Regions from separate parts of the Amycolatopsis sp. WAC 01416 genome, predicted to be linked through region 2. Evidence: riboswitches for the same ligand, from Rfam matches in the RefSeq annotation. Region 2 holds a riboswitch; the other holds the start of a gene.
The links. A riboswitch is a leader RNA that binds a small molecule or an ion and turns the genes downstream of it on or off. The one in region 2 is predicted to bind glycine.
Positions count from the first base shown of each region.

Region 1 (14,133 bases), on a different contig from region 2:
AGCATGAACGTCACGATGCCGTCGTCCGACGAGCCCCGGATGAACCGCTGGTAGTAGTGCAGAACGGCCGGGATGATCCCCGCCGCGCCGTTGGTCGGCGCGGTGACGACGCGGCCGCCCGCGGCGTTCTCCTCGTTGACCGCCAGCGCGTACAGGCTCACCCAGTCCATCGCGTACAGCGGGTCGCCGACGCCGTCCTCGGCGAGCAGCTTCTCGTGCAACGCCTTCGCACGGCGCGGCACCTTCAGCCCGCCCGGCAGGACACCCTCGTGCTCGCAGCCGTTGCGCACGCATTCCACCATGACCTGCCAGATCTCCAGCAGACCCTCACGGACCTCCTCGCGCGTGCGCCAGGAGAGTTCGTTGCGCAGCATGATCTCGCTGATCGGCAGCCCGGTGTCCTCGCAGTGCTTCAGCAGATCCGCGCCGGTGCGGAACGGGAATTCCAGCCGAGTCGAGTCCTCGACGACGACGGTGTCGGTCTCGTAGGACTCATCACGCACGAACCCACCACCGACGGAGTAGTAGGTCCGCTCGCGCAGCACCTTCCCGTCGGCGTCGAACGCGCGGAAGATCATCCCGTTCGGGTGCGCGGGCAACGACTTCCGCCGGTGCATGGTCAGATCGGTGTCCTCGGTGAACACGATCTCGTGTTCACCGCGCAGCTTCAGCAGACAGGATTCGCGGATCTCCGCGATCTTGCCTGCCACCGTGTCGGTGTCGATCTCCTCCGGACGCTCCCCGGACAGCCCGAGCAGCACGGCCTTGTCGCTGCCGTGCCCGAACCCGGTCGCGCCGAGCGAGCCGAAAAGCTCACTCTGGACACGCGTCGTGGCCGTCAGGTCACCATCCGCGGCCAGACCGTCCACAAAGGTCAGTGCCGCACGCATCGGGCCCACCGTATGGGAGCTGGAGGGGCCTATGCCGATCGAAAACAGGTCGAAGACGCTGATCGCCATTGATCTGCCCTCCTTCCTATCTGGCCAGCAGTGAGCTGGCTTCTTGGGCCGCGGGCCCTTCGGCGGCGAGATGGGCCAAGTTCTCCGACAGCGCTTCGCCGCGGTGGGCCTTCGTCTGCGCGAACAGCCGCCCGGCGCGGTACGACGAGCGGACCAGCGGCCCGGCCATGACGCCGGCGAAGCCCATCGCCTCGGCGGCGTTCGAGTGCTCGACGAACTCCTCGGGCTTCACCCACCGGTCCACGGGGTGATGCCTCGGCGACGGCCGCAGGTACTGGGTGATCGTCAGGATCTCGCAGCCCGCGTCGACCAGGTCCTTCATCGCCGGAGCCACCTCCTCCGGAGTCTCGCCCATGCCCAGGATCAAGTTCGACTTCGTCACCAGACCGGCCTCACGGGCCCGCGTGATCACTTCGAGCGACCGCGCGTACCGGAAACCAGGCCGGATCCGCTTGAAGATCCGCGGCACCGTCTCCACGTTGTGCGCCAGCACCTCGGGCCGCGAACCGAACACCTCGGCCAGCTGATCCGGATCCGCGTTGAAATCCGGGATCAACAGCTCCACACCGGTGCCCGGGTTCAGCGCGTGAATCTGCCGGACGGTTTCAGCGTACAGCCACGCGCCGCCGTCTTCGAGGTCGTCACGCGCCACACCGGTCACCGTCGAGTAGCGCAACCCCATGGCCTGCACCGACTCCGCCACCTTGCGCGGCTCGGTCGTGTCGAGCGCCGCCGGCTTGCCGGTGTCGATCTGACAGAAATCGCACCGGCGCGTGCACTGGTCCCCACCGATCAGGAACGTGGCCTCACGGTCTTCCCAGCATTCGTAGATGTTGGGACAGCCGGCCTCCTCACACACGGTGTGCAGGCCTTCACGTTTGACCAGGCCCTTGAGCTCGGTGAACTCGGGGCCCATCCGCGCGCGGGTCTTGATCCACGGCGGCTTCTTCTCGATCGGGGTCTGCGCGTTGCGGACTTCGAGCCGGAGAAGTTTGCGCCCCTCGGGGACCGCGCTCATCGGTCGAGGTCCGCGTACAGCGGGTGCTTCTTGGCCAGCAGCTCGACACGGGCGGACAGCGACTGGCGCAGGGCCTCGTCGAAGTCCGGGCGCAACGCCTCGGCGATGATGTCGGCCACCTCGGCGAAGTCCTCGGCGCCGAAGCCGCGGGTCGCCAGCGCCGGGGTGCCGATGCGCAGGCCCGAGGTGATCATCGGCGGGCGCGGGTCGAAGGGGACGGCGTTGCGGTTGACCGTGATGCCGACCGAATGCAGCCGGTCTTCGGCCTGCTGACCGTCCAAAGTGGAGTTGACCAGATCGACGAGCACCAGGTGCACGTCGGTGCCGCCGGTCAGCACGCGGACGCCCGCTTCGGAGCAGTCCGTGCGCGAGAGGCGGTCGGCCAGGATCTTCGCGCCTTCGAGCACGCGCTGCTGACGCTCGCGGAACTCCTCGCTCGCGGCGATCTTGAGCGCGACGGCCTTGGCGGCGATGACGTGCTCCAGCGGACCGCCCTGCTGGCCGGGGAACACCGCCGAGTTGATCTTCTTGGCGAGTTCCTGGCGGCACAGGATGATGCCGCCGCGCGGGCCGCCGAGGGTCTTGTGCGTGGTCGTGGTGACGATGTCCGCGTACGGCACCGGGCTCGGGTGCAGGCCCGCGGCGACGAGACCGGCGAAGTGCGCCATGTCGACCATGACCTTCGCGCCGACCTCGTCGGCGATGCGGCGGAACTCGGCGAAGTCGAGCTGACGCGGGTACGCCGACCAGCCGGCGATGATCAGCTTCGGCTTGTGCTCCTTGGCGAGGCGCTCGATCTCCTCGACGTCGACGATCCCGGTCTCCTTGTCGACGTGGTAGGCGACGACGTTGTAGAGCTTGCCGGAAAAGTTGATCTTCATCCCGTGCGTCAGGTGACCGCCGTGGGCGAGGTCGAGACCGAGGATGGTGTCGCCGGGGTTGAGCACCGCGACCATGGCGGCGGCGTTGGCCTGCGCGCCCGAATGCGGCTGGACGTTGGCGTGCTCGGCGCCGAACAGGGCCTTCGCACGGTCGATCGCCAGCTGCTCGATGACGTCGACGTGCTCGCAACCGCCGTAGTAGCGGCGGCCGGGGTAGCCCTCGGCGTACTTGTTGGTCAGCACCGAACCCTGCGCCTCGAGCACGCCCACCGGGGCGAAGTTCTCCGAGGCGATCATCTCCAGGGTCGACTGCTGCCGGTCGAGTTCGGCGGCGACCGCCGCGGCGACCTCGGGGTCCACATCGGACAGGGCAGCGTTGAACATGTCAGTTCTCCTGGGTCAAGACGGCGTACGCCTGGGCGTCGAGCAGGGCGGGCACGTCGCCGGACAGACGCACCTTCAGGAGCCATCCTTCGGCGTACGGGTCCGAGTTGATGAGCTCGGGGGTGTCCGTTGTGGCCTCGTTCACCTCGACGACCTCGCCGTCCACGGGTGCGTACAGCTCGCTGACCGATTTGGTCGACTCGACCTCGCCGAACACCTCGCCCGCGGTGACGGTGTCGCCGACCGAGGGAAGCTGGACGAACACGATGTCACCGAGCGACTCGGCGGCGAAGGCGGTGATACCCACGGTGGCGACGCCGTCCGCGACGTTCAGCCACTCGTGTTCCTTCGTGTACTTCAGGTCCTGGGGGATGCTCATGATGTCGAAAGGGCCTTTCAGGCGCGGGAGTAGAAGGGCAGGGCGACGACCTCGACGGGCTCGATGCGGCCCCGGATGTCGACGGAAAGCTCGGTGCCGGGCTCGGAGTGCTCCCGGTCCACATAGGCCATGGCGATCGGGTAACCCAGGGTCGGCGACAGGGCACCGCTGGTGACCTCGCCGATCTCGGTCTCGCCCGCCAGGACGGTGTAGCCGTGGCGCGGGGCGCGGCGGCCGGAGCCCTTGAGCCCCACACGCACCCGGGGGACGTCCTTCTTGGACAGCTCCTCGAGCGCGGCCTTGCCGACGAAGTCGCCGGGCTTCTCGAACTTGACGACGCGGCCGAGGCCGGCTTCGAACGGACTCAGCTGGAGGCTGAGTTCGTTGCCGTACAACGGCATCCCGGCTTCGAGGCGCAGGGTGTCGCGGCAGGCGAGACCGGCCGGGAGCAGACCGTGCGGCTCGCCCGCGTCGGTCAGGATGCGCCAGACGGCGGGGGCCTCACCGGCCGGGACGTACAGCTCGAAACCGTCCTCGCCGGTGTAGCCGGTGCGGGCGAGCAGGACGTCGTGACCCTTCACGACGGCCGGGACGCTCGCGTAGTACTTGAGCGCGCCGAGGTCGGCGTCGGTGACGGCGCCGAGGATCGCGACCGCCTTCGGGCCCTGGACGGCGATCAGCGCGACGTCCTCGGACTTGTTCTCGACGACAGCGTCGAAGCCGGAGACTCGCTCGGCCAGTGCCTCCGCGACCACGGAGGCGTTGCCCGCGTTGGCCACGACCAGGAACTTCTCGTCGGCGAGGCGGTAGACGACCAGGTCGTCGAGCACGCCGCCGTTCTCGTCGCAGATCATCGTGTAGCGCGCCCGGCCCGGCTTGACGCCGGACAGGTTGCCGACCAGCGCGAAGTCGAGGATGTCGGCCGCTTGCGGACCGGTCACCTCGATCTCGGCCATATGGGAGAGGTCGAACAGGCCCGCGGTCTCGCGGACCGCCTTGTGCTCCGCCAGTTCGCTGCTGTAGCGGATCGGCATCGACCAGCCCGCGAAGTCGGTGAACAACGCACCCAGTCCTTTGTGGACTCCGTGCAGGGACGTCTCTTTCGACATCAGTGCCTCAGTTCTCGTAGGCGTTGAGCGGCGGGCAGGAGCAGACGAGGTTACGGTCCCCGCGCGCACCGTCGATGCGGCGCACCGGAGGCCAGTACTTGGCCTTGCGATTCACTCCGGCGGGGTACACCGCCAGTTCGCGGTCGTACGGCAGGTCCCAGTCGCCGACCAGGGTCTCGGCGGTGTGGGGGGCGTTGCGCAGCGGGCTGTTGTCCGCGGCCCACTTGCCCTGCGCGACGGCGTCGATCTCCGCGCGGATGGCGATCATCGCCGCGATGAAGCGGTCGATCTCGCCGAGGTCCTCGGATTCGGTCGGCTCGACCATCAGCGTGCCCGCGACCGGGAACGACATGGTCGGGGCATGGAAGCCGTAGTCGATCAGGCGCTTCGCGACGTCGTCGACGCTGACGCCGGTCTCCTTGGTGAGCCCGCGCAGGTCGAGGATGCACTCGTGCGCGACCAGGCCGTCCTGGCCGGTGTAGAGCACCGGGTAGTGCTGGTTGAGGCGTTTGGCCACGTAGTTCGCGGCGAGGACGGCGACCTGCGTCGCGGCGGTGAGCCCACCGGCGCCCATCATCCGGACGTACGCCCACGAGATCGGCAGGATCGACGCCGAGCCGAACGGGGCGGCGCTGATCGGGCCGACACCGGTTTCGGGGCCCGCCTTCGCCAGCATCGGGTGGTTCGGCAGGTACGGCGCGAGGTGCGCGCGGACCGCGACCGGGCCGACACCCGGGCCGCCGCCACCGTGCGGGATGCAGAAGGTCTTGTGCAGGTTCAGGTGCGAGACGTCGCCGCCGAACTCACCCGGCTTGGCGAGACCCAGCAGGGCGTTGAGGTTCGCGCCGTCGACGTAGACCTGGCCGCCCGCGTCGTGCACGATCTTGGCCAGCTCGTCGATGCCGTGCTCGTACACGCCATGTGTGGACGGGTACGTGACCATGATCGCGGACAGCGTGTCGCGGTTGGCCTCGACCTTGGCGCGCAGGTCGTCGAGGTCGACGTTGCCCTCGTCGGTGCACTTGACCACGACGACACGCATGCCCGCCATGACCGCGGAGGCGGCGTTCGTGCCGTGCGCGGACGACGGGATCAGGCAGACCTCGCGTTCGGCCTGACCGTTGGCGTGGTGGTACGCGCGGATCGCGAGCAGGCCGGCGAGTTCACCCTGGCTGCCCGCGTTCGGCTGCAACGACACCTTGTCGTAGCCGGTGACCTCGGCCAGCCAGCCGGACAGCTGCTCGACGAGGACGTGGTAGCCCTCGGCCTGGTCGGCGGGCGCGAACGGGTGGATGCCCGCGAACTCGCGCCAGCTGATCGGCTCCATCTCGGTGGTGGCGTTGAGCTTCATCGTGCAGGAGCCGAGCGGGATCATGCCGCGGTCGAGCGCGTAGTCGAGGTCGGACAGGCTGCGCAGGTACCGCAGCATCGCGGTCTCGGAGCGGTGGGAGTGGAAGACCTCGTGCGTGAGGTACTCGCTCTCACGGTGCAAACCGGCGGGAAGCGCTTCGGTGCTTTCGGCCTCGTTGTCGACGCCGAACGCGTTGAGCACCTTCGCGATGATCGCGGGCGTGGTGACCTCGTCGACGGCGATGCGGACGTGGTCGGCGTCGACCGGGCCGAGGTTGATCCCGTGCTCGCGCGCGACCGCGACGACCGCTTCGGCCTGTCCGGGCATGCGGGCGAGGACGGTGTCGAAGAAGCCCTCGTGGACGACCTCGACGCCGGCCGCGCGGAGAGCGCCCGCCAGTGTGGTGGCGAGTTCGTGGACTCGGGTCGCGATGCGCTTGAGGCCGTCCGGACCGTGGTAGACCGCGTACATCGCGGCGAGGACGGCGGGCAGCACCTGCGCGGTGCAGATGTTGGAAGTCGCCTTCTCGCGGCGGATGTGCTGCTCGCGGGTCTGCAGGGCGAGGCGGTACGCGGGGTTGCCGTCGGCGTCGACCGAGACCCCGACCAGGCGGCCCGGCAGCGAACGCTCGAGCCCGGCGCGGACGGCCATGTATCCGGCGTGCGGCCCGCCGTAACCCAGCGGGACGCCGAAGCGCTGGGTGGAACCGGCGGCGATGTCGGCGCCGAACTCACCCGGCGCGGTGATCAGCGTGAGGGCGAGCAGGTCGGCGGCGACGGTGTACAGCGCTCCGGCGGCCTTCGCGGTCTCGGAGATGGCGGAGTAGAAGCCCGCGCCGCGCAGCACGCCGGAAGCGCCCGGGTACTGGACGACGACGCCGAAGAACTCCTCCGGCAAGCCGGTGAGCAGGTCTCGGACCTCGACCTCGACACCCATCGCCTCGGCGCGGGTGCGGACGACGGCGATGGTCTGCGGCAGGCACTCGGCGTCGAGGACGACCTTGTCGGACTTGGACTTCGACACGCGGCGCATCAGCATGACGGCCTCGGCGACGGCGGTGGACTCGTCGAGCAGGGAGGCGTTCGCGGTGGTGAGACCGGCCAGCTCGGAGACCATGGTCTGGAAGTTGAGGAGGGCTTCGAGACGGCCCTGCGAGATCTCCGGCTGGTACGGGGTGTACGCCGTGTACCAGGCCGGGTTCTCCAGCACGTTGCGGCGGATGACCGCCGGGGTGACCGTGTCGTGGAAGCCGAGGCCGATCATCTGCGTCATCGGCTTGTTGAGCGCGGCGAGCGCGCGAAGCTCGGCGATGGCGTCCTCTTCGGACGCGGCGGGGGGAAGTTCGAGGTCACGCGTGACCCGGATCGCGGACGGCACCGCGGCCTGCACCAAGGCGTCGAGGCTGCCGTAGCCGACCTCGGCGAGCATCTTGGCCTGCTCGGACTCCGAGGGGCCGATGTGCCGGTCGTCGAAGGACGTACTGGTCAAGGGAGCTCCTTGGGTCAGGCGCCGGATAGACCGGTGCGCTGGGAACTCCCCCTCTGTCATGGCACCTGAGAGTTTCACCGCACGTGATGCGGCTTTCACCTTGGGTGAGGCGCACTTGCGCGCCTGCTTTCCAGAGTGGCCTCGCGGAAGCGGTAGTGAGTACCTGAGAGATTCCGGGGAGTTTGCTCCTTCGGTGCCCCACCACGTTCGTGAGGGCTCTCCCGCTCCAGCTCGACGGCCCTGTCTGTAGTTGTGCGCACACCGTACCTGGCGTGTTCGACGCACGTCTACTTCGACCCGACGACGTCACTTGCGTGCTTGGAGCCGTAACTCACGTGATCAGAGCCGTAACTCGTGAGTTACGCCTTCAATCACGCGAGTGACGGCTCTGATCACGCGAGTTACGCGTTCTCCATCATCATCTCGGCGGTGATCGTGCCGCAGAGCTCGGCGCACCGCGTCATCATGTCGGCCGCGTCGGCAAGCTCGGCATCACCGGTCTTGGCGCACTCCTGGGCGCACATGCGCATCATCTGGGAGGCGAGGCCGCACATCTTCGCGCACATGCGCATCATCTCGAGGTCGGCGACCATGGCGGAGCAGCGCATCATCATGTCGGCGCACATGCGGGACATGTCCGCGCAGGTCACCATCATCATCCCGAGTTTCGCGCCGCCCATCTCCATGCAGCGCGTCAACATCTCCTCGCACCTGACGTGGCACTCGTTGCACAGGTCGATGCAGTCACGCATGGCGGTGCTCATCTGCCGGGTCATTCTTCGGGCCTCCCGCGCTTTCGGATCGTGGAACCGTGCGGCTCCGCGTCTCAGGACTACAGCGCAGGTCAGCGACCCGCCATCCCAGCCACCGGGACGAGTGACAGGGGTGGCGGGCCAGCGCGACGCAATCAGGTGACGAATTGCGACGGTCAGAGAGGGGTCACGTAGGCGCCCGAGATCCCACCGTCCACCAGGAACTGCGAAGCGGTGATGAACGAGGCGTCGTCGCTCGCCAGGAAGGCGACCGCGGCCGCGATCTCCTCCGGCTCGGCGAACCGCCCGACCGGCACGTGCACCAGCCGCCGCGCCGCCCGCTCGGGGTCCTTCGCGAACAGTTCCTTCAGCAGCGGGGTGTTCACCGGGCCCGGGCACAGCGCGTTGACCCGGATGTTCTCCCGCGCGAACTGCACGCCCAGTTCCCGGCTCATCGCCAGCACCCCGCCCTTGGACGCGGTGTAGGAGATCTGCGACGTCGCCGCGCCCATCACCGCGACGAACGACGCCGTGTTGACGATCGAGCCCTTGCCCTGCCGCCGCATATGCGGCAGCGCCGCCTTGCAGCACAGGTACACCGAGGTCAGATTGACCTTCTGCACCTTCTCCCACGCGTCGATGCCCGTGGTGAGGATCGAGTCGTCCTCGGGCGGGGAGATGCCGGCGTTGTTGAACGCGACGTCGACCGAGCCGAAAGTGTCCACAGTGGTCTGGAACAGGGCATCGACCTGTTCGGCGTCGGTGACGTCGGCCTGCACGAACAGGCCGCCGACCTCGTCGGCCGCGGCTTTGCCCGCCTCGGCGGAGATGTCACCGATGACGACCTTCGCGCCCTCGCTCGCCAGCCGCCGCGCGGTGGCGAGGCCGATGCCGCTGCTGCCGCCGGTGATGACCGCGACGCGGCCTTCGAAACGCTGAACCATTCCTATTCCTCCGTGCTGATAAAGACGTTTTTGGTCTCGGTGAAGGCGTCGACGGCGTCCGGACCGAGTTCCCGGCCCAGCCCGGACTGCTTGAACCCGCCGAAGGGCGTCCAGTACCGGACGGACGAATGCGAGTTCACCGAAAGGTTCCCCGCCTCGACACCACGGGCGACGCGGAAGGCGCGGCCGACGTCGCGGGTCCAGATCGAGCCGGACAGGCCGTACTCGGTGTCATTGGCCATGGTCACCGCGTCCGCCTCCCCGTCGAACGGGACCACCGCGACGACCGGGCCGAAGATCTCCTCCGAAGCCAGCGGATGCCGCAGATCCGGCGGAGTGACGACGGTCGGCGCGAACCAGTACCCGGGGCCGACGGGCGCGTTGCCCCGGAAGGCGACCGGCGCCGCGTCGTCCACATAGGACGACACCTTCGCGTGATGCCCCGCCGAGATCAGCGGCCCCATCTCGGTCACTTCCAGCCGCGGATCCCCCACGACCACGCCGTTCACCGCGGGTTCCAGCAGTTCCATGAACTTCTCGTACGCACTCGACTGCACCAGGATCAGCGACCGCGCGCAGCAGTCCTGCCCGGCGTTGTCGAAGACGCCGTACGGCGCGGTCGCCGCGGCCTTCTCCAGGTCGGCGTCGGCGAAGACGATGTTCGCGTTCTTGCCGCCGAGTTCCAGCGTCACCCGCTTCACCTGTGCGGCGCAGCCCGCCATGATCTGCTTGCCGACCTCGGTCGAGCCGGTGAACACCACCTTCCGCACCGCGGGGTGGTCCACGAACCGCTGTCCCACCACGGATCCCTTGCCAGGAAGCACCTGGAAGACGTCTTCGGGGATCCCCGCCTCACGGGCGAGCTCGCCGAGGCGGATCGCGGTCAGCGGCGTGAGCTCGGCGGGTTTGAGCACGACGGTGTTCCCGGCGGCGAGCGCGGGTGCGAACCCCCAGCCCGCGATGGGCATCGGGAAGTTCCACGGCACGATCACCCCGACCACGCCGAGCGGCTCATGGAACGTCATGTTCACCCCGCCGGGTACCGGGATCTGCTTGCCGCTCAACCGTTCTGGCGACGCGGAGTAGTACGTCAGGACGTCGCGGACGTTGCCGGCTTCCCAGCGCGCGTTGCCGATCGTGTGGCCGGCGTTGGCGACCTCCAGCGCGGCGAGGTTCTCGATGTCGGCGTCGACGGCGTCGGCGAAGCGGCGCAGCAGCCGCGCCCGGTCGCCGGGGTCCACCGCGCGCCAGGCGGGGAACGCCGCGTGCGCGCGGGCGATCGCCGCGTCGGTCTCCTCGGCCGAGGTCGGCTCGACCGACCGCACCACCTCTTCGGTGGCGGGGTTGATCACCTCGAACGTCATGCGCGCTCCTTAGCTGCTTCTACCAGCGCCTCGAAAAGCCTGATGTCGTCGGGATTCTGTTCGGGATGCCATTGGACGCCGAGGACGAACCCGTCGCCGGGCAGTTCGGCCGCCTCGATGGTGCCGTCGTCGGCCCAGCCGACCGGGACCAGCCCGTCGCCGAGCTTGTCGATCGCCTGATGGTGGTAACACGGCACCTTGGTCTCGGTGCCGAGGATCGCCGCGACCCGGCTCCCCTCCGCAAGCGTCACCGTAGTGGTGCCGAAGGTCGCCGGCGCGGGCTGGTGATCAGCACTGTCCAAAGTGTCCGGCAGGTGCTGGGCGAGCGTGCCGCCCAGCGCGACGCTGAGCACCTGCAGCCCGCGGCACACGCCGAGCACCGGCTTTCCGCTGTCCAAAGCGGACCGCAGCAGGCCGAACTCGAACGCGTCCCGGTTCGGCCTCGTGTACGTCGTCGCGTGTTGTTCCTGGCCGTAGCGTGCCGGGTCGACGTCGGCGCCGCCGACCAGCACGAGCCCGTCCACGGCGGACATCAGCCGATCGTGTGCACCGCTCACCGGCGGCAGCAGGACCGGGATCCCGCCCGCCGCGACGATCCCGTCGACGTAGACCCGGTGCAGCAGTGCGGCTTCGGTCTCCCAGACGAGGAACTTCGCGGGCTCCAGGTAGGAGGTGAGGCCGATGATCGGTTCAGAGCCGTTCGAAGCCACGGATCCTCTCCCAGTCGGTGACGGCGGCGTCGTACGCGGTGAGTTCGACCTTCGCCGCGTTCAGGTAGTGGTCGACGACCTCGTCCCCGAACGCGGTCCTGGCGAGTTCGCTCTTGTCCAGCAGCGCCGCGGACTCCCGCAGGGTCGTCGGTACGGTCGGTTTGTCGGAGCCGTAGGCGTTGCCGTGGAACTCCGGCTCCAGCTCCAGTTCGTTTTCGATGCCGTGCAAGCCGGCCGCGATGAGCGCGGCCACCGCAAGGTACGGGTTCACGTCGCCGCCGGGGACCCGGTTCTCGGTGCGCAGCGAGTCTCCGTGCCCGACGACGCGAAGCGCGCACGTGCGGTTGTCGGTGCCCCATGCGACGGCTGTCGGCGCGAAGCTGCCGGGGACGAAACGCTTGTAGGAGTTGATGTTCGGGGCGAGAAAGTAAGTCAGCTCACGCAGCCCGGCGAGCTGACCGGCGAGGAAGTGCTCCATCAGCGGCGAGAACCCGCCGGGGCCGTCGCCGGCCAGGACGGGCTCCCCCTCGGCGGAACGCAGGCTGATGTGGATGTGGCAGGAGTTGCCCTCGCGTTCGTTGTACTTCGCCATGAACGTGAGGCTCTTGCCCTCCTGCGCGGCGATCTCCTTGGACCCGGTCTTGTAGACGCTGTGGTTGTCGCAGGTGGTCAGCGCGTCGGCGTAGCGGAACGCGATCTCGTGCTGGCCGGGGTTGCACTCGCCCTTGGCCGACTCGACGTACAGTCCCGCCCCGCCCATGTCGTTCCGGATGCGGCGCAGCAGCGGCTCGATCCGCGAGGTGCCGAGCATCGAGTAGTCGACGTTGTACTGGTTGGCCGGGCGAAGGTCCTGATACCGCTTGTCCCATGCCGACTCGAAGGTGTCGTCGAAGACGATGAACTCCAGCTCGGTCCCGACGTACGCGGCGAGACCACGCGCGGCGAGCCGGTCGAGCTGACCGCGCAGGATCTGGCGCGGCGAAGGGGCCACGGCGCCGCCCTGCACCCGTTCGAGGTCGGCGAGGACGAGCGCGGTGCCCTCCTGCCACGGAAGCAGGCGAAGCGTGTCGAAGTCCGGGCGCATGACGAAGTCGCCGTAGCCGGTCTCCCACGACGACATCGCGTAGCCGTCGACGGTGTTCATGTCGACATCGACGGCGAGCAGGTAATTGCACGCTTCGGTGGCGTGCTCGACGACCTCGTTGAGGAAGTACTCGGCGGCGCAGCGTTTGCCCTGCAGCCTGCCCTGCATGTCGGTGATCGCCACCAGCACCGTGTCGACCGTGCCGTCCTCGACCAGTTCCCGGAGCCGATCCAGCGTGAGCATGCCGCGCCTGTTCGCCATCAGCCTCACCTAAAGGTTCAAAGCGGTACCTTTGCGGCTTCTTCCTACCGGGTGGACCCGACCTGGTCAACTCGACCAATGGTCTGTCTCGTTACCCATTGCGGACTGTAGTTGATCCCTGGGCGGATTGTCTGCGATGCCCGGCTGAGAAGATGCTGTGAATCCCGCCGGACGGGAGGAGATCCGCACACCCGGAACGTTGTACGGATCAAGAGAGGTGAGAAGGAATGACACAGGCATTCACGCAGCAGACCACGTTCACCGAGCCCCAGGGGCGGGCTCAGCTCCCGACGATGCCCAGTGGGTGGCCGATCGGCTCGTACGAGTCGTACTCCGAAGCGCAGCGTGCCGTCGACCACCTCGCGGGAACGGACTTCCCGATCACGGACGTCACCATCGTCGGGGTCGAGCCGGTCCTGGTCGAGCGGATCGCCGGGCGGATGGGCTGGAGCAAGGTACTGACCAGCTCGGCGCTGTCGGGCGCGATGTTCGGTATGTTCCTCGGCCTCGTGCTGAGCCTGCTGAACCCGGGCGCCGGGCTGGTGCCGATCCTCGTCGGCCTCGTCGGCGGTATCGCGTTCAATCTGCTGTTCGGCGCGCTGGGGTACGCGACTTCGAAGAACAAGCGCGGGTTCATCTCGCAGAGCCAGCTGGTCGCCCGGCGTTACGACGTCCTGGCCCAGCCGCGCAACGCCGAGAAGGGCCGCGCCCTGCTGGCCGACCTGGCCGCCAGGAGCGCGTTCCTCCACTGAGCCTGTTTCCCACGCGAGCCGGCACCTCAGCACGAGGTGCCGGCTCGCGGCTTTACGGGGTCAAGCGGTGCAGGTCACGCGGGAACAACGTCGCCTGGCGGACGTTGGGCAGCCCGAGCAACCGGGCCGTCCAGCGTTCGAGACCCAGCGCGAACCCGCCGTGCGGCGGCATCCCGTGCGCGAAACGGACAGGTGTCCCGGTACGGCCTGGGGTCAGCCGTGCCCGGAGTGCCCACAAGGGACATTCCCTGGCGAGTAAATATCCGATTGATGGCTAGATATGCGGTTTCGCTTAGGGGTCGTGAGTGGCGTTTCGGGTTCTAACCCGAAACGCCACTCACGAGTCCCGCGCAATCGCCCGAGGCGGGCACCACCATCCAGAATGGTGGGAAGGTGCCGGGACGAGGGGATTCGTTCGCGGCCGTGGGGCACCCAGGTGTCGCGAAAGCCACTTTCGGGACCTCAGGCGTCGCGAAAGTGGCTTTCGCGACGCGTCTCGGCCCTGGGTTCAACGACGGCACCGGCGCAGCGAAGTCACCCCTGCCCCCGACGTTGCGAAAGCCACTTTCGCAACGTTGAACGTTGCCAAAGTGGCTTTCGCAACCCGCCACCTCCGCCTTACTCCCAATAAGCCGAACGAATCGCCCAAGTCAGGCACCACCATCTCGCATCACATCCATCAAGGACAGGGAGAAGG
Region 1 covers NZ_QHHX01000004.1:440,286-454,418, reverse strand. The annotation lists gene DL990_RS15860 (L-serine ammonia-lyase) at 1-959, opposite strand, end outside; gene lipA (lipoyl synthase) at 976-1,977, opposite strand; gene glyA (serine hydroxymethyltransferase) at 1,974-3,242, opposite strand; gene gcvH (glycine cleavage system protein GcvH) at 3,244-3,621, opposite strand; gene gcvT (glycine cleavage system aminomethyltransferase GcvT) at 3,639-4,730, opposite strand; gene gcvP (aminomethyl-transferring glycine dehydrogenase) at 4,738-7,569, opposite strand; glycine riboswitch at 7,613-7,713, opposite strand; gene DL990_RS15830 (hypothetical protein) at 7,971-8,345, opposite strand; gene DL990_RS15825 (3-oxoacyl-ACP reductase) at 8,498-9,265, opposite strand; gene DL990_RS15820 (aldehyde dehydrogenase) at 9,268-10,629, opposite strand; gene DL990_RS15815 (gamma-glutamyl-gamma-aminobutyrate hydrolase family protein) at 10,626-11,339, opposite strand; gene DL990_RS15810 (glutamine synthetase family protein) at 11,320-12,684, opposite strand; gene DL990_RS15805 (general stress protein) at 12,912-13,436, shown strand; partial or broken gene DL990_RS15800 (amino acid--tRNA ligase-related protein) at 13,489-13,620, opposite strand.
Region 1: it holds a riboswitch for glycine, as region 2 does, so the genes downstream of both, gcvP (aminomethyl-transferring glycine dehydrogenase) here and gcvP (aminomethyl-transferring glycine dehydrogenase) in region 2, are expected to answer to the same signal.

Region 2 (14,133 bases):
CTTCGCCGCCGCAGGGATCAAGGCCACCTGAGCCCCGGACTTACGGGAAAGGCCCCTTCACCGCTCGGGAAGGGGCCTTTCCCGTATCTCGAGTCTCGTGAGTGGTCAGAGCCAAGGGTGGCTCAGGTACCTACGTGGTTCCGGCTGCGGTTGATGCCAGGCCCGGTCCGTGAAGGCCACGTTCACCCTTTCCCCAGTACATGAAGGACCCCTTCACTGCGCCAGGCGCAAGGAAGGGGTCCTTCATGTACCTCGTGCAGGCAAGAGGACCGGTACCGAGCCGGTCAAGGCTCGTGAGTGGTCAGGACCGTCCCTACCACTCAGGAGCCGAAGGTGTCCGGGTCGGGGCCGGTGCGGGTGCCGTCGTCGAACTCGGCGAGGGCCGCGAGGTCGTCCTCGGCCAGTTCGAAGTCGAAGACGGCGAAGTTCTCGCGGATCCGGGACGGGGTCACGGATTTCGGGATGGCCACGGTGCCGAGCTGGAGATGCCAGCGCAGCACCAGCTGCGCCGGGCTCTTGCCGTATTTGGCCGCGAGAGCGGTCAGCGTCGGGTCCGAGAGCAGCGACCCCTGCGCGAGCGGGCTCCACGCCTCGGTGACGATGCCGTGCTCGGCGTGGAACTCCCGCAGCGCCTTCTGCTGGAGTTTGGGGTGCAGCTCGACCTGGTTGACCGCGGGAACGATCCCGGTCTCGTCGAACAGCCGCCGCAGATGCGGGACATGGAAGTTCGACACCCCGATGGCCCGTGTCCGGCCGTCCTCGTACAGCTTTTCCAGCGCCCGCCACGTTTCGACGTACTTCCCACGGGTCGGCATCGGCCAGTGGATGAGGTACAGGTCGACGTGGTCCAGGCCGAGCTCCGCGAGACTCGCGTCGAACGCCCGGAGCGCCTCGTCGTAGCCGTGGCCCGGATTCGGCAGCTTCGTGGTGATGAACAGTTCGTCGCGCGGTACCCCGGCGGAGCGGATCGCTTCGCCGACACCGGCTTCGTTCCCATACGACGCGGCGGTGTCGATGCTGCGGTACCCGGCCTCGATGGCGGTCCGGACGACCTTGGCCGTGTCGCCGGCGGGTACCTGCCAGACGCCGAAACCGAGTCGGGGGATGGCTACCTCGTTGTTCAGGACGACGGAAGGCACGGCCATGGAAGGGGAATCCTCACTGGGGTCTGCGGCAGGACTTCTTGCCCCGCATCATTCCACCCCGCGCGCGGCGTACGCGCGCAAATACTCCGCCGTGTCCGCGTCGGCGGGGAAAAAGGATTCGATCACCAGCTCGGCGACCGTGATGTCCAACGGCGTCCCGAATGTGGAGACCGTGCTGAAGAAGGTGAGTTCGGTGCCCTCGTGCCGCAGCCGCAACGGGACGAAGATGTCGCCCGGTCCGGGGACCTCCACTTCGGGGACGGGATCCGCGCACGGATAGGTGAGCAGCTCCTCGAGTAGATCGGTGAGGACCGGATCAGCCGTCTGGGTCACCTGACGCCGCAGCCTGCCCAGCAGATGAGCGCGCCACTCCCCCAGGTTCAGCACATGCGGCGCCATCCCCTCCGGATGCAGCGTCACGCGCAGGACGTTGACCGGTGGCGTCATCAAGGCGGGCGAGACCAGGCCGGTCATGATCGAGATGCTCGAGTTGGCGTCGACCAGATTCCACCAGCGGTCGGCGACGGCGGCCGGATACGGCTCGTGTCCGGTCATCAGCTGGCGGACCGCCTTGCGGACCGCCGCGAGTTCCGGGGCGCCGAGGCCGCTTTCGGCATACGCGGGTGCGTAACCGGCGGCCAGCAGCAGCTGGTTGCGTTCCCGCAAGGGCACCTCCAGATGTTCGCCGAGCCGCAGCACCATGTCGCGGCTGGGCTTGGACCGGCCGGTCTCCACGAAGCTCAGGTGCCGGGTGGAGATGTCCGCCGAGATGGCGAGATCCAGCTGGCTGATCCGGCGGCGGTCGCGCCATTCGCGGAGGAGTTCGCCGACGGGGCGGCCCGCGCGGCTCACGGTCACTGTGGTCGTCACGATCACGAACCTACGGCCACGGACGACGGGCCGCCATTACCTCCCGCGTAATCGACGGGCCCCACCCTCAGCCGACATTGTTGCGGCATCGAACAACCCCCGAGAGAACAAGGAGACACCATGTCGGACATCCAGCGCGTCGCCGAGCAGTACATCGCCGTGTGGAACGAGACCGACGCGGACAGGCGCCGCGCGCTCATCGCCGAAGTGTTCACCGAGGACACCACCTACACCGACCCGCTCGGCGCTGTCACCGGCCACGACGGTGTCGATGGCTTCATCGCCGGCGCGCAGGCCCAGTTCGCGGGTCTGAGGTTCAGCCTGCCGGCCGCTCCCGACGCGCATCACGACATCGCGCGGTTCCAGTGGTACCTCGCGCCGGAAGGCGCCGAAGAACCGCTGGCGATCGGCTTCGACGTCATCACCGTCGAGGACGGGCGGATCAAGCAGGTGCTGGGCTTTCTCGACAAGATGCCCGGTTGAGGCTCAAGCGAAGGCCTCCGGTGGCGGGCAGGAGCAGACGAGGTTGCGGTCGCCCGCGGCCCCGTCGATCCGCCGCACCGGAGGCCAGATCTTCGCGGCGGTGAAACCGGCAGGGAACACCGCGGTCTCCCTGCTGTACGGGCGATCCCACTCACCCGCGAGACAGCGCGCGGTGTGCGGGGCGTTGCGCAGCGGGCTTTCGGCCACCGGCCACTCCCCCGCGGCGACCTTCTCGATCTCGCCGCGGATCGCGATCATCGCGTCGCAGAACCGGTCGAGTTCGCCGAGGTCCTCGCTCTCGGTGGGCTCGACCATGAGCGTTCCCGCGACCGGGAAGGACATCGTCGGCGCGTGGAGGCCGTAGTCGGCGAGCCGCTTGGCCACGTCGTCGACCGTGACACCGGTCCGTTTGGTGATCGCGCGGAGGTCGAGGATGCATTCGTGCGCCACGAGCCCCTCGTGCCCGGAGTACAGCACCGGATAGTGCCCGGCGAGGCGTTTGGCCACGTAGTTGGCGTTCGCGACCGCGGTCAGGGTCGCGCGCCGCAGGCCGTCGGCGCCCATCATCCGGACGTAGGCCCACGAGATCGGCAGGATCGACGCGCTCCCCCACGGCGCGGCGCTGATCGGGCCCACACCGGTTGCCGGGCCCGCCTCCGGTTGCAGCGGGTGGTTCGGCAGGTACGGCGCCAGATGCGCGCGGACGCCGATCGGCCCGATGCCCGGTCCGCCGCCACCGTGCGGGATGCAGAAGGTCTTGTGCAGGTTCAGATGGGAGACGTCGGCGCCGAACTTCCCGTACTGCGCCACCCCGATCAGCGCGTTCAGGTTCGCGCCGTCGACGTACACCTGGCCGCCCGCGTCGTGCACCAATGCGCAGACCTCGCGGACGGTGTCCTCGTAGACACCGTGCGTCGAGGGGTAGGTGATCATGATCGCGGCGAGGTCGTCCGCGTGCTCGTCCACAGTGGACCTGAGGTGGCCGAGGTCGATGTTGCCCTCGTCGTCGCATTTCACGACGACCACGCGCATCCCCGCCATGACCGCGCTGGCCGCGTTCGTCCCGTGCGCGCTGGACGGGATCAGGCAGACGTCACGTGCCGCGTTCCCGCGTTCGCGGTGATAGGCGCGGATCGCCAGCAGCCCGGCGAACTCGCCCTGGCTTCCCGCGTTCGGCTGCAGGGAGACCGCTTCGTAGCCGGTGATGCCGGCGAGCCACCGCTCCAGATCCTTCACGACGCTGAGCAGCCCGGCCGCGTCCTCGGCGGGCGCGAACGGGTGCAGACCGGCGAACTCGGGCCAGGTGATCGGCTCCATCTCGGCCGTGGCGTTGAGTTTCATCGTGCAGGAGCCGAGCGGGATCATGCTCCGGTCGAGCGCGACGTCCTTGTCGGACAACGCCCTCAGGTACCGGAGCAGCGCCGTCTCCGAACGGTGCGCGTGGAAGACCGGATGCGTCAGGTAAGCACTGGTGCGGCGCAGATCCGGCGGGAAGCCGTCCGCGGTGTCCGCGTCGAGTGAGTCCACATCGGACACCGCGACCCCGAACGCCTTCCACACCAGGGAAAGGTGCTCACGGGTCGTCGTCTCGTCGCAGGCGATGGCGACGTGGTCCGCGTCCACGAGCCGCAGGTTGACCCCGAGTTCCCTGGCGGTGGCGACGATCCCGGTCGCACGGCCGGGGACGGCGACCATGACGGTGTCGAAGAACTCGCAGTGCACGACGTCGACACCGCTTTCGGCGAGCCCCGCCGCGAGCACGGTGGCCATCCGGTGCGCGCGGTTCGCGATGGCGCGCAGGCCTTCGGGGCCGTGGTACACCGCGTACATCGACGCGATGACCGCCAGCAGCACCTGGGCGGTGCAGATGTTGCTCGTCGCCTTCTCACGGCGGATGTGCTGCTCGCGAGTCTGCAACGCGAGCCGGTACGCGGGCGCGCCGTCGGCGTCCTTCGACACCCCGACCAGCCGGCCGGGCAGCTGTCGTTCGAGCCCTTGCCGGACGGCGAGGTACGCCGCGTGCGGCCCGCCGAAGCCCATCGGAACGCCGAATCGCTGCGTCGATCCGATCGCGACGTCGGCGCCGAGCTCACCGGGCGACCGCAGCAGCGTCAGTGCCAGCGGATCCGCGGCCATCACCACCGCCGCGCCCAGCGCCTTGGCCTCGGCGATGGTGTGCTCCCATTCGCGGACGACACCCGACGCGCCCGGATAGGACAGCAGCACGCCGAAGAAGTCGCCGCCGAGCCCCAGTCCGGTGATGCCTTGGGACAGATCCGCGGTCACCAGCTCGATGCCGAGCGGCTCGGCGCGGGTACGCAGAACCTCGATCGTCTGCGGAAGGGTGTCCTCGTCGACGACGAAGCGGGCCGACTTCGCCTTGCCCGCCCGGCGGACCAGCGTCATCGCCTCCGCCGCGGCGGTCGCTTCGTCCAGCATCGACGCGTTGGCGATCGGCAGGCCGGTCAGATCGGCCACCATGGTCTGGAAGTTGAGCAGTGCTTCGAGGCGGCCCTGCGAGATCTCCGGCTGATACGGCGTGTACGCGGTGTACCAGGCCGGGCTCTCCAGCACGTTCCGGCGGATCACCGGCGGGGTCACGGTGTCGTGGTAGCCGAGGCCGATCATCTGGACCATCGGCCGGTTGCGCGCGGCCAGCGCGCGGAGTTCGGCGAGCGCGCCGGTCTCGGTGGCCGGGGGCGGGAGGTCCAGCGGTGTCGCGGATTCCCGCAGTGACGCGGGAACGGCCCGCTCGGCGAGCTCGTCCAGCGAGGCGACGCCGACGACGTCGAGGATGCGCGCGAGCTCTTCGGTGCCGGGACCGATGTGCCGGTCCGCGAAGGGGGTTCCGGATTCGAGAGCGGCCAGTGAAACAGGCTCCATCGGGGACCTCCCAAGACGCGGGGGTGGGGCCGGGACGATTGTCCTGGCCCTCCCCACTCTGTCCGTACCCCCGTGGGGGCGCCTGAGAGTTTCGCCCGAGTGTTGAGCCGGGCTTGCACCGTCGGCGGGGCCGCCAGGATGTGACCTGGCGAACCACTTTCCAGAGGCGTCTCTTCCGCGCGGTCCAGGGTGCCTGAGAGGTTCCGGGGAGGACTTGCTCCTTCGGCGCCGAGCTCAACGGTTATCGGCTCGGTCTCTCCCGCGCGGATTCGTCGACCGCGGAAGTGAGCCTACCCTGCCGCCCGCGCGGCTTCATGATCAGCCGGTGCGACGTGCGTTACGGCGCTGCGTGAGCTCGTCCGGCGTGACCGTTTCGATCACGCCGCCGTCTGCCCGCTCGGCCGGGAACTCGTGGATGGTGCCGCTGATCTCCTGCATCGCGCCGCTGACCGCGATCCCGAAGACACCCTGCCCGCCCTGGAGTAAATCGACGATCTCTTCGGGCGAGGTGCACTCGTAGACGGTGGTGCCGTCGGAGAACAGGGTGACCTTGGCGAGGTCGCGGACGCCGCGCAGGCGCAGGTGGTCGACGGCGACGCGGATGTTCTGCAACGAGACGCCGGTGTCCAGCAGCCGCTTGACGACCTTCAGGACGAGGATGTCCTTGAACGAGTAGAGCCGCTGCGAACCGGAACCGTGTGCGGTGCGGATGCTCGGCGCGACCAGCTTCGTCCTGGCCCAGTAGTCGAGCTGCCGGTAGGTGATCCCGGCGATCTGGCAGGCTGCGGGACCGCGGTAACCGACGAGTTCGTCCGGGAGGGAAGAGTCGGGGAACAGCTCGCCCTGCTCGCCGTCAGCGACCGGAACGAGCGGCTCTTGAGGGCTACCAGCCTCGACCACGCCATGCCTCCCCTCGCCCGACCTGGCGGCCGGCGAACAAAGCCGCGCGGACCCACGTGAGCCCGCACCGGAGTTCATCGTCAAGACGAATGCCCCAGACATCCGAATCACACCTTGGCGATTCACTCTCATTGACGGTAAGCGCGTCCGGCAAACCGGTCAACGCGACGCGCGGTCGGCCTCAAGCTCTTCTTGAGGCTTGTCGAGCACCGTCCCCCGTTCGGCCGTACGCTTGCCATCTTTACTCAGTCGTGTTAATTTTTACTCATGCAAGTAAATCCCTCTACTCAAAGTGCCATGCAAGAGGTTCAGGCGGAGCTGGGGCTGTCGGTCACCGAGGCGGCCCGGCGGGCCCAGATCATCGGGGCCACGATCGCGACGATCTCCGACCTCGGCTACCACAAGACGTCGTTCGCGAAGATCAAGGAGCGCGCCGGGCTCTCCAGCACCCGGATCATCTCGTACCACTTCACCAACAAGGCGGGCCTGATGCAGGCCGTGGTCACCACCGCGACCGGGATGAAGGACAAGTTCCTCGAGGAACGGATCCAGGGCACGACCGACCGGGCCGGGCTGCTGCGCGGTTACATCGAGTCGGAGATCGCGTTCCTCGGCTCGTACCCGGAACTGGTGCGGGTCATGGTCGAGATGGCTTCGAGCGGCTCGGACGCCGAGGGCTGGTTCATGTCGGCGCCGATCGTCGAGGAGTTCCGGACCGGCAGGCTCGAACGCCAGCTGCGGCAGGGCCAGCAGGAAGGCGCTTTCGGCGAGTTCGCGCCGGACGTGATGGCGCTGTCCATCGCGCAGGCCATCGACGGCGTCGCGGCGAAGTTCGCGGCCGACCGGAAACTGGACCTGGAGCGGTACGGACGGGAGCTGGCGGACCTGTTCGTCAAGGCGACCGCGGCCTGACGGCAGGTGGGGTCGGGCGCGGTCCGTCGTGAGTGGCGATTCGGGTTAGAACCCGAATCGCCACTCACGACCACCTGTACCGACACCTCACCGCGGCCCTCACGACCGCACATACGATGAGGGGCGGCGCCGGTGGCGCCGCCCCTCGTGCGAAATCCCAGGATGTGCTCAGGTGTCCGCGCCGCGGAAGTCCTCCGGCGAGACCGAGTCGAGGAACTCGCGGAACTTCTCGACCTCGTCCTCCTGCTCGTCGGGGATGATGAGGCCCGCTTCCTCCAGCACCGCGTCGACGGCGTGGATCGGGACCCCGACCCGCAGCGCCAGCGCCACCGAATCGCTCGGCCGCGCCGAAACCCGGATGTCCCCGTCGAAGACCAGTTCCGCGAAGAACGTGCCTTCCTTCAAGTCGGTGATGACGACCTGCTCCAGTTCACGGCCCAGCGCCCCGATGACCTCCTTGAGCAGGTCATGGGTGAGTGGACGGGCCGGGCGGACTCCCTGCTGCTCCAAGGCGATGGCGGTGGCCTCGACCGAGCCGATCCAGATCGGCAGGTAACGCTCGCCTTCGGTTTCCCGTAGCAACAAGATCGGCTGATTCGCGGGTAGCTCCACCCGCACGCCGACGACGCGCATCTCGCTCATCGGGCTTCGCCTCCCTCTCGTGCGCACGGGCTGCAACGCTTGTCTCGACGACCAAGCGACGGCGATCCCGACGCTACCCGTCTTCCGAGCGCTGTGCTCGCTGTCTCCGACATTCTCGGTTCGCCTGTGGCAAACCAACTCTCACGGTACGGCATAGGCTGCCGAACATTCAGTCATTGACAAGTGGCCTCACAACGGCTCCCGGTCCCCTGGAGCGGTTCAACCGCCTGTGACTGCCCGTATTCCGGCCTTCACCAAGAGCGTGTGCAACGCCACGGTCAACGCGGCGAGCTCCCGGACGACCTCGTCGCCCCTCGCCTGGGCGTCCTCGTCACGATGCCGATACACGGGGGTCACGATCTGCTCCAGCAGGCCGACCTCGCGGTCGGCCGCGGCCCGGAAGGCACGCAGATGTCTCGGCTCTATACCGAATTCGGTCATCGCTTTCACGGTCTTCGCCACGAGGACCGCGTCGGGATCGAAGAACCCCGCCGCGCCTGGGCGGACGAGACCGTATTGCCGCAGCTCAGCCAGGGTGGCGGCGTCGATGCCCGCCTGGCGGAGGAGATCTTCCTCGGTCAGCCTGATCTCTCGATCGGTCTCGAAATCCCCGGGGGACGGCAGTCCGCCGTTCTCCCCCGGGGAGTCGAGTGATACGAGTTTGCGCGGCAACCGCGGCATCGCCGCGGTGTGCTCAGCGGACGCGGCGCCCTGATCCGCCGCGTCGAGCTGTTCCTTGATGACCTTCAGCGGGAGATAGTGATCCCGCTGGGCGGACAGGACGAATCGCAGGCGCTCCACGTCCGCCGGAGCGAACTGCCGGTACCCCGACGGGGTCCGGCCCGGCTGGACCAGACCCTCCGCCTCGAGGAACCGGATCTTGGAGATGGTGACATCGGGGAAGTCGCCGCGCAGCTGTGCCAGCACGGCCCCGATGCTCAACCCATCGCGCTGCGACGCATCCCGATCAGGCCGCCCGGCCGCCGTCACCGTGCCCCCTGGCCCCCGTGACCCGGGCCGGTCAGGAAGACCAGGCGGAACTTGCCGATCTGGACTTCGTCGCCACCGGCGAGGACGGCCTGGTCGACCGGCTCGCGGTTGACGTAGGTGCCGTTGAGGCTGCCGACGTCGATGACGACGAACTCGCCACCCTCACGGCGGAACTCGGCGTGCCGCCGGGAGACCGTGACGTCGTCGAGGAAGATGTCGCTGTCCGGGTGCCGTCCCGCGCTGGTGGTGTCGCGGTCCAGCAGGAAGCGCGAACCCGCGTTCGGTCCCCGCTTGACGACCAGCAGCGCGGAACCCGCGGGCAGCGCGTCCACACCCTGGACAGGGGCCTCGGCAGCCGGAGGAGCCTCAGTGCCTTCGACGTCGGCCAGGAAGTCGGCCCGGAAGACAGAAGTCCGCTCCGGAGACTGCTCCGGGGGAACGCCGGGCCCGTCGTTCGTGCTCACCTGAGCTCTCCTAACGCATGTGTGTTGCCACTACTCAAGAACGTGTGGAGGTCAAACGTACCGTGCCTGATCGAATCTCCGGCCCGCGGCTCCCCCTACTCTTCCCGAAGGGCCGCGGCCTGCGGCTATTCCTTGATCAGCGCCTGGTAGGCCTCGGCCTCCAGCAGGGATTCCACCGAGCTCGCGTCGTCGAGACGGAGCTCGATCAGCCAGCCCTCGCCGTAGGGGTCGCTGTTGATCAGCTCGGGCGACTCGGTCACCGCGTCGTTGACCGCGACCACCTCGCCGTCGAGCGGGGCGAACAGCTCGGAAACGCTCTTGGTCGACTCGACCTCGCCGAACGTGTCCCCCGAGCCGACCTGCTTGCCGACCTCGGGAAGTTCGACGAACACCACGTCACCGAGCTGATCCTGGGCGTACTCCGTGATGCCCACGCGCACGAGCCCGCCATCGCGCACGGAGACCCACTCGTGCTCCTCGGTGTACCGCAGTTCTTCTGGAGTGGACAACGCCGCTCCCCTTTCTCAGCCCTCACTCGAAACCGACGCGCGCAGTTTCGCATCCCGCCGGGTCAGGCGCCCGCCGCCTCCCGCAACTCGCCGGGTTCGGCCGTTCGCAGCGCCCGCACCGTCTGGACGACGTACAACACGCCTGAATAGACGTAGAGGACCGCGCCCCACGCCGTGAAGGCGTATCCGATCGGCCGGGCGATCGCGGCGATGTCGGATCCGCCCTGGGTGAGCAGCAGGAAGGGGAAGGCGTACATCAAGACGAAGGTGGCGCCCTTGCCGATGTAGGTGACCTCCGGCGGGGCGAAGCCGCGGTGCCGGAGCAGCAGTACGCAGACACCCAGCACGGCCTCGCGGACGACCAGCGGGACCACCAGCCACCAGGGGATGATGTCGCGGATCAGGAAGGCGATGAGGGTCGCGAGGATGTAGAGCCGGTCGGCGGCGGGATCGAGCAGCTGGCCGAGCCGGGACATCTGGTTGAGCCAGCGGGCGAGTTTGCCGTCGAGCCAGTCGGTGAGCGCGCTGAACACGAGCAGCGCGAGCGCCCAGCCGTCCTCCTTCGGGCCGAGGAGCAGCCAAAGGAAGACCGGCACCCCGGCGAGCCGGAGGATCGAAAGCATGTTGGGGACGTTCAGGGCCTGCCGCCAGAGGGAAGGCTCTTCGCTGGTCACGCTCGGTTCGGGGGGCGTACTCACCCGCTCAGCCTAGCCAGTGGCGCGCACGCCCTCCCGCGTCAGCTGGCCCGGGTGTGTGTCCAGCCGCGGCGTTGCAGGTCCGCGCTGGTCAGCGCCACGGGCCTGCCCCGGTGATCGGTGCCGACCCAGCGATTGTGGCCGGCGGAGCTTTCGAGGACGTACGGGCGGCCGCCACACCAGACGACGGTGCACGGTGCCGTCGGTGGCAGCTCCGTGCTCGCCGGTGCGGTGGCCTGGGGTGACGCGGGGTCGGTCTGTTCGTCGGTCTTCATCACTCTCACGGTTTCGTGACGGGGACTGGGACACGCCGGAGCGCTACCTTTCTTTTCGGCAGAACGGCGCCGCGCGTTAACGGGTCCGGCGTGGATTCGTCCGATCGGTTCGCAACGACAGTGGGGTGTTGTCGCGCTGTGAACGGCATGTTAATCGTCCACAATGGACAGTTATTGGGCGGTCCTCGCGTATCGCGGCACCGGGGGCGCGATAGCCTCCCGCGAATCGAACGTGGCTCAATGCCACGGCTTCGGGCCCGGCCGGGTCAGAATGGGCCGACCACGACCGGCCGACGAAAGGATCGCCTTGCCCGTCTCGACGACCACGGGAACGTGGCGGCGCCTGTTCGCGGCCTGCGCCGTCGCCGGAACGCTCGCCGCCTGTTCGGGCGACGATCCGCCACCGCCTGTCACCTCGATGTCGGCCTCGCCTCCCTCGGTTCCCACTGCGGTGTCCAGCGTGTCGGTGCCACCGATCCCGTCGCAGACCCCGCCGAGCCGCGCCGCCCCGCCTCCCACTTCCCAGCCGAAACCCGCTGAACCGGTTCAGGGTTCGTGCGGCACGGTCACCGCGGCCAGCGGGCTGACCTTGCAGGTGCTCAACGGACCCGGGGTCTCGTGCGCGGACGCGACCGGGATCGTCGGTTCGTTCCACAAGAGGATCGCCGGACGGCAGTCCGCGGGCTCGGACGAACCCGTCAGCGAGACCGTGGACGGCTGGCTGTGCGTCTCCGGCGCTCCCGCCGCGCAAGGCGGCACCAGTTGCGGCAAGGGCGAACAGAACGTGTTCGCCGCCGTCGTCCCCGTCGAATGAACCATCCCCGAGAAGAAGGGCCCATGAAGAGCCTCGCCGTACTTCCCGCCGCGTTCGCAATCGTCCTGCTGAGCGGTTGCGGAGCCGATCCAGCTCCCGCCGCCGCGCCGGCGCCGTCCTCCCCTGCCGCCGCCTCGGCGCCCGCCGGGACGCCCTGCGGCGAGGTCGCCGGGCTCCAAGGCGCGAAGAACAAGGTCGTCGCACACGGGAAGACCGACTGTGCCGAAGCGACTCAGGTGCTCACGGACTACTTCACCAAGCTGACGCCCGCCGAAGCCGCGTCGCCGCAGGGGCCCGGTCCGGTGGTGATCGGCGCCTGGACATGCGGAAGCGGGCCGAACGATCCGGTGACGAGTTGCTCGACCGAGGACGAGCGCCAGATCGAAGCGACGCGTTCCTGAGCGCGAGCCTGACCCGGCGCGCGGTTTCTGTTCCAGGTTCCCACTGCCGCACAGTCCACTGTGGCCGGACGCACGTTCAGTCCTCGCGACGCCGCTTGCCGACGTCCAACCGGTACAGGACGACGCCCACTATCACCATGCCGACGAGAAAGAGACCCAGCGCGCCACCTGCCGAGACCTTCCAGATCAACGGCGATCTCGTCCGGTAGGCGAATCCGTCACCGGCGAAGACCGTGTCACCCCGCGCGATCTCCTCACCCAGGATCCGGCCGCCTCCGGTACGACCGTCGGCGAAGCGCCATTTCCCGGAGCAGTAGGGGGTCTGGCCGTTCACCGCGGATCCCTCCGAGGTGCACCCCGAGATCTCGGTGACCGTGACGTCCTCGCCGGTGCTCAGTTCACCGATGTCGGAACCGAGGAAGCCCCAGACCAGACCGAAGATCAGCAGAAAGGGGATAACGGTCGAAAGCGCCGAGGAAAGAACTCCGGGCTTCCGCGCATTTTCCGGCACTGGAGTCCTTTCGTCGATCACTGGAGCTTCAGCAGGACTTCCCGCTCGAGTTTGCCGACGAGGAGGTACTCGGGCCGATATCCGGGCGGGACCACGAAACAGACGAGACCCGTGGTGCCGTCGAAAGCGCCGGGAGCGCCCGCACAGTCCTTGACCCGCTCCGGCTCACCGTGTTCGTCGGCCGACAGCTCCAGCGGCGTGTCGCCGAGGCGGGACGCCTCGATCCGCAAGGTGAGGACGTGGAATCCGCTCAACCACGCCTCGGCACCCTCTGGCGGTCCGGGCCTGCTGTCGAGCACACGCACGGCCGCCTCCCCGGAGACGGCGGTCTGTCCACGGGCGAACACCGGTGGCGGCCCCCATAAGTCGCGCCGGAGTTCCCAGAAATTCGGGACGGGGTCGGCCGCCTCACCGTAGGCCGTCCCGCCGAACCCGACCGGCGTCAGCACGACGAACGCGGCGAAGGCCAGCCCGGCGACGAACGGCAGCGCCTTCCGCGCGCCCCCCGGTCTCGCCACTTTGACCAGCACGATGGCCGCGAGCACCAGGAGTGCCAAGCCGAGGGACATCGCCGCGATCTTTTCCCACGGATGGTGGGCTTCCACGACGTCGGTGGCCCCGCGTACGGACAAAACCCGGTCCGTCACCGACGAAAGCCGGGCGACCACCGGATCAGCGAGGCCGAACGTGTCTCGTGTCGGCAATTCGATCGCGCGGCCGTCTTCGGCGATCGCCAGGACGTCGTAGCTGGTATGCGGGCCGTGCTGTCCTTCGCTGGTCGTGGAGTTCCACTCGGAGATCACCGCGCGCACGTCGTACGTGCCGGCCAACCCCTCGACGGTCCACCGCCCGGCGAAGGCCGCGACGGTTCCCCAGACGATCCCGATCACGAACGCGGTGATCATCGTGTTCGTGCGCTGCCTGTCTTTCCGATCCGGTTCGCGGACGACCACCAACACCCCCTGTTCGGCTCGCCCAGCCTATTGCCCGAAGCCGCCGAGCGGCACGGGATTTGTACCCACCCCCTTGCGGATCGAAGTAAGAGTCGTCTAGACTCAAACTATGCTCACCAGGGAAGACGCCGTGGCGATGATCGAGAACACGGTCGACGCGGCCGCTCTGTTCACCCGCCATCGCTACCGCGAACTGGCGGCCGTGCTCCACCCCGACCGCAACCCCGGCGACGACCGCGCCCACCGGGCCGCCGCCACCCTCAACCACCTCCACGACGAGTGGAAACGAGCCCGGCGCCAGACGGTCACCACCGCGACGTCGGCGTACACCCTCGCCGAGCCGCTCGCGGTGGGCAGCGTCGCGACGACCTACCGGACCACCGGCCCTCATCTGGTCAAACTCGTCCGCGACCCGGCGCTCAACCCGCTGATCCACGCCGAGTGGGCGGCGTTGCGCACGCTCGACGGCTTCACCGAACGGCACCGGTGGCTGCGTCCCTACTACCCGCGGCTGCTCGACACCTCGGGTCCGGTGGCGCGGGGCGACCGTGCCTTCAGCGTCCTCGATCCGCTCGTCGACGGCTTCGTCACCCTCGCCGACATCGGGAAAGCCTTCCCTGGCGGGCTCGACGGCCGCGACTACGCGTGGATGCACCGTCGCCTCCTGCGTGCCGTGGCGGGCGCCC
Region 2 covers NZ_QHHX01000009.1:437,605-451,737, reverse strand. The annotation lists gene DL990_RS30840 (hypothetical protein) at 1-31, shown strand, start outside; gene DL990_RS30835 (aldo/keto reductase) at 321-1,145, opposite strand; gene DL990_RS30830 (helix-turn-helix domain-containing protein) at 1,194-2,021, opposite strand; gene DL990_RS30825 (nuclear transport factor 2 family protein) at 2,136-2,498, shown strand; gene gcvP (aminomethyl-transferring glycine dehydrogenase) at 2,502-5,381, opposite strand; glycine riboswitch at 5,552-5,653, opposite strand; gene DL990_RS30815 (MerR family transcriptional regulator) at 5,700-6,281, opposite strand; gene DL990_RS30810 (TetR/AcrR family transcriptional regulator) at 6,579-7,193, shown strand; gene DL990_RS30805 (bifunctional nuclease family protein) at 7,362-7,835, opposite strand; gene DL990_RS30800 (MerR family transcriptional regulator) at 8,055-8,825, opposite strand; gene garA (glycogen accumulation regulator GarA) at 8,822-9,289, opposite strand; gene gcvH (glycine cleavage system protein GcvH) at 9,415-9,798, opposite strand; gene DL990_RS30785 (CDP-alcohol phosphatidyltransferase family protein) at 9,861-10,496, opposite strand; gene DL990_RS30780 (hypothetical protein) at 10,535-10,768, opposite strand; gene DL990_RS41975 (hypothetical protein) at 11,006-11,215, opposite strand; gene DL990_RS30770 (hypothetical protein) at 11,229-11,582, shown strand; gene DL990_RS30765 (hypothetical protein) at 11,606-11,983, shown strand; gene DL990_RS30760 (hypothetical protein) at 12,060-12,494, opposite strand; gene DL990_RS30755 (hypothetical protein) at 12,512-13,447, opposite strand; gene DL990_RS30750 (adenylate cyclase) at 13,557-14,133, shown strand, end outside.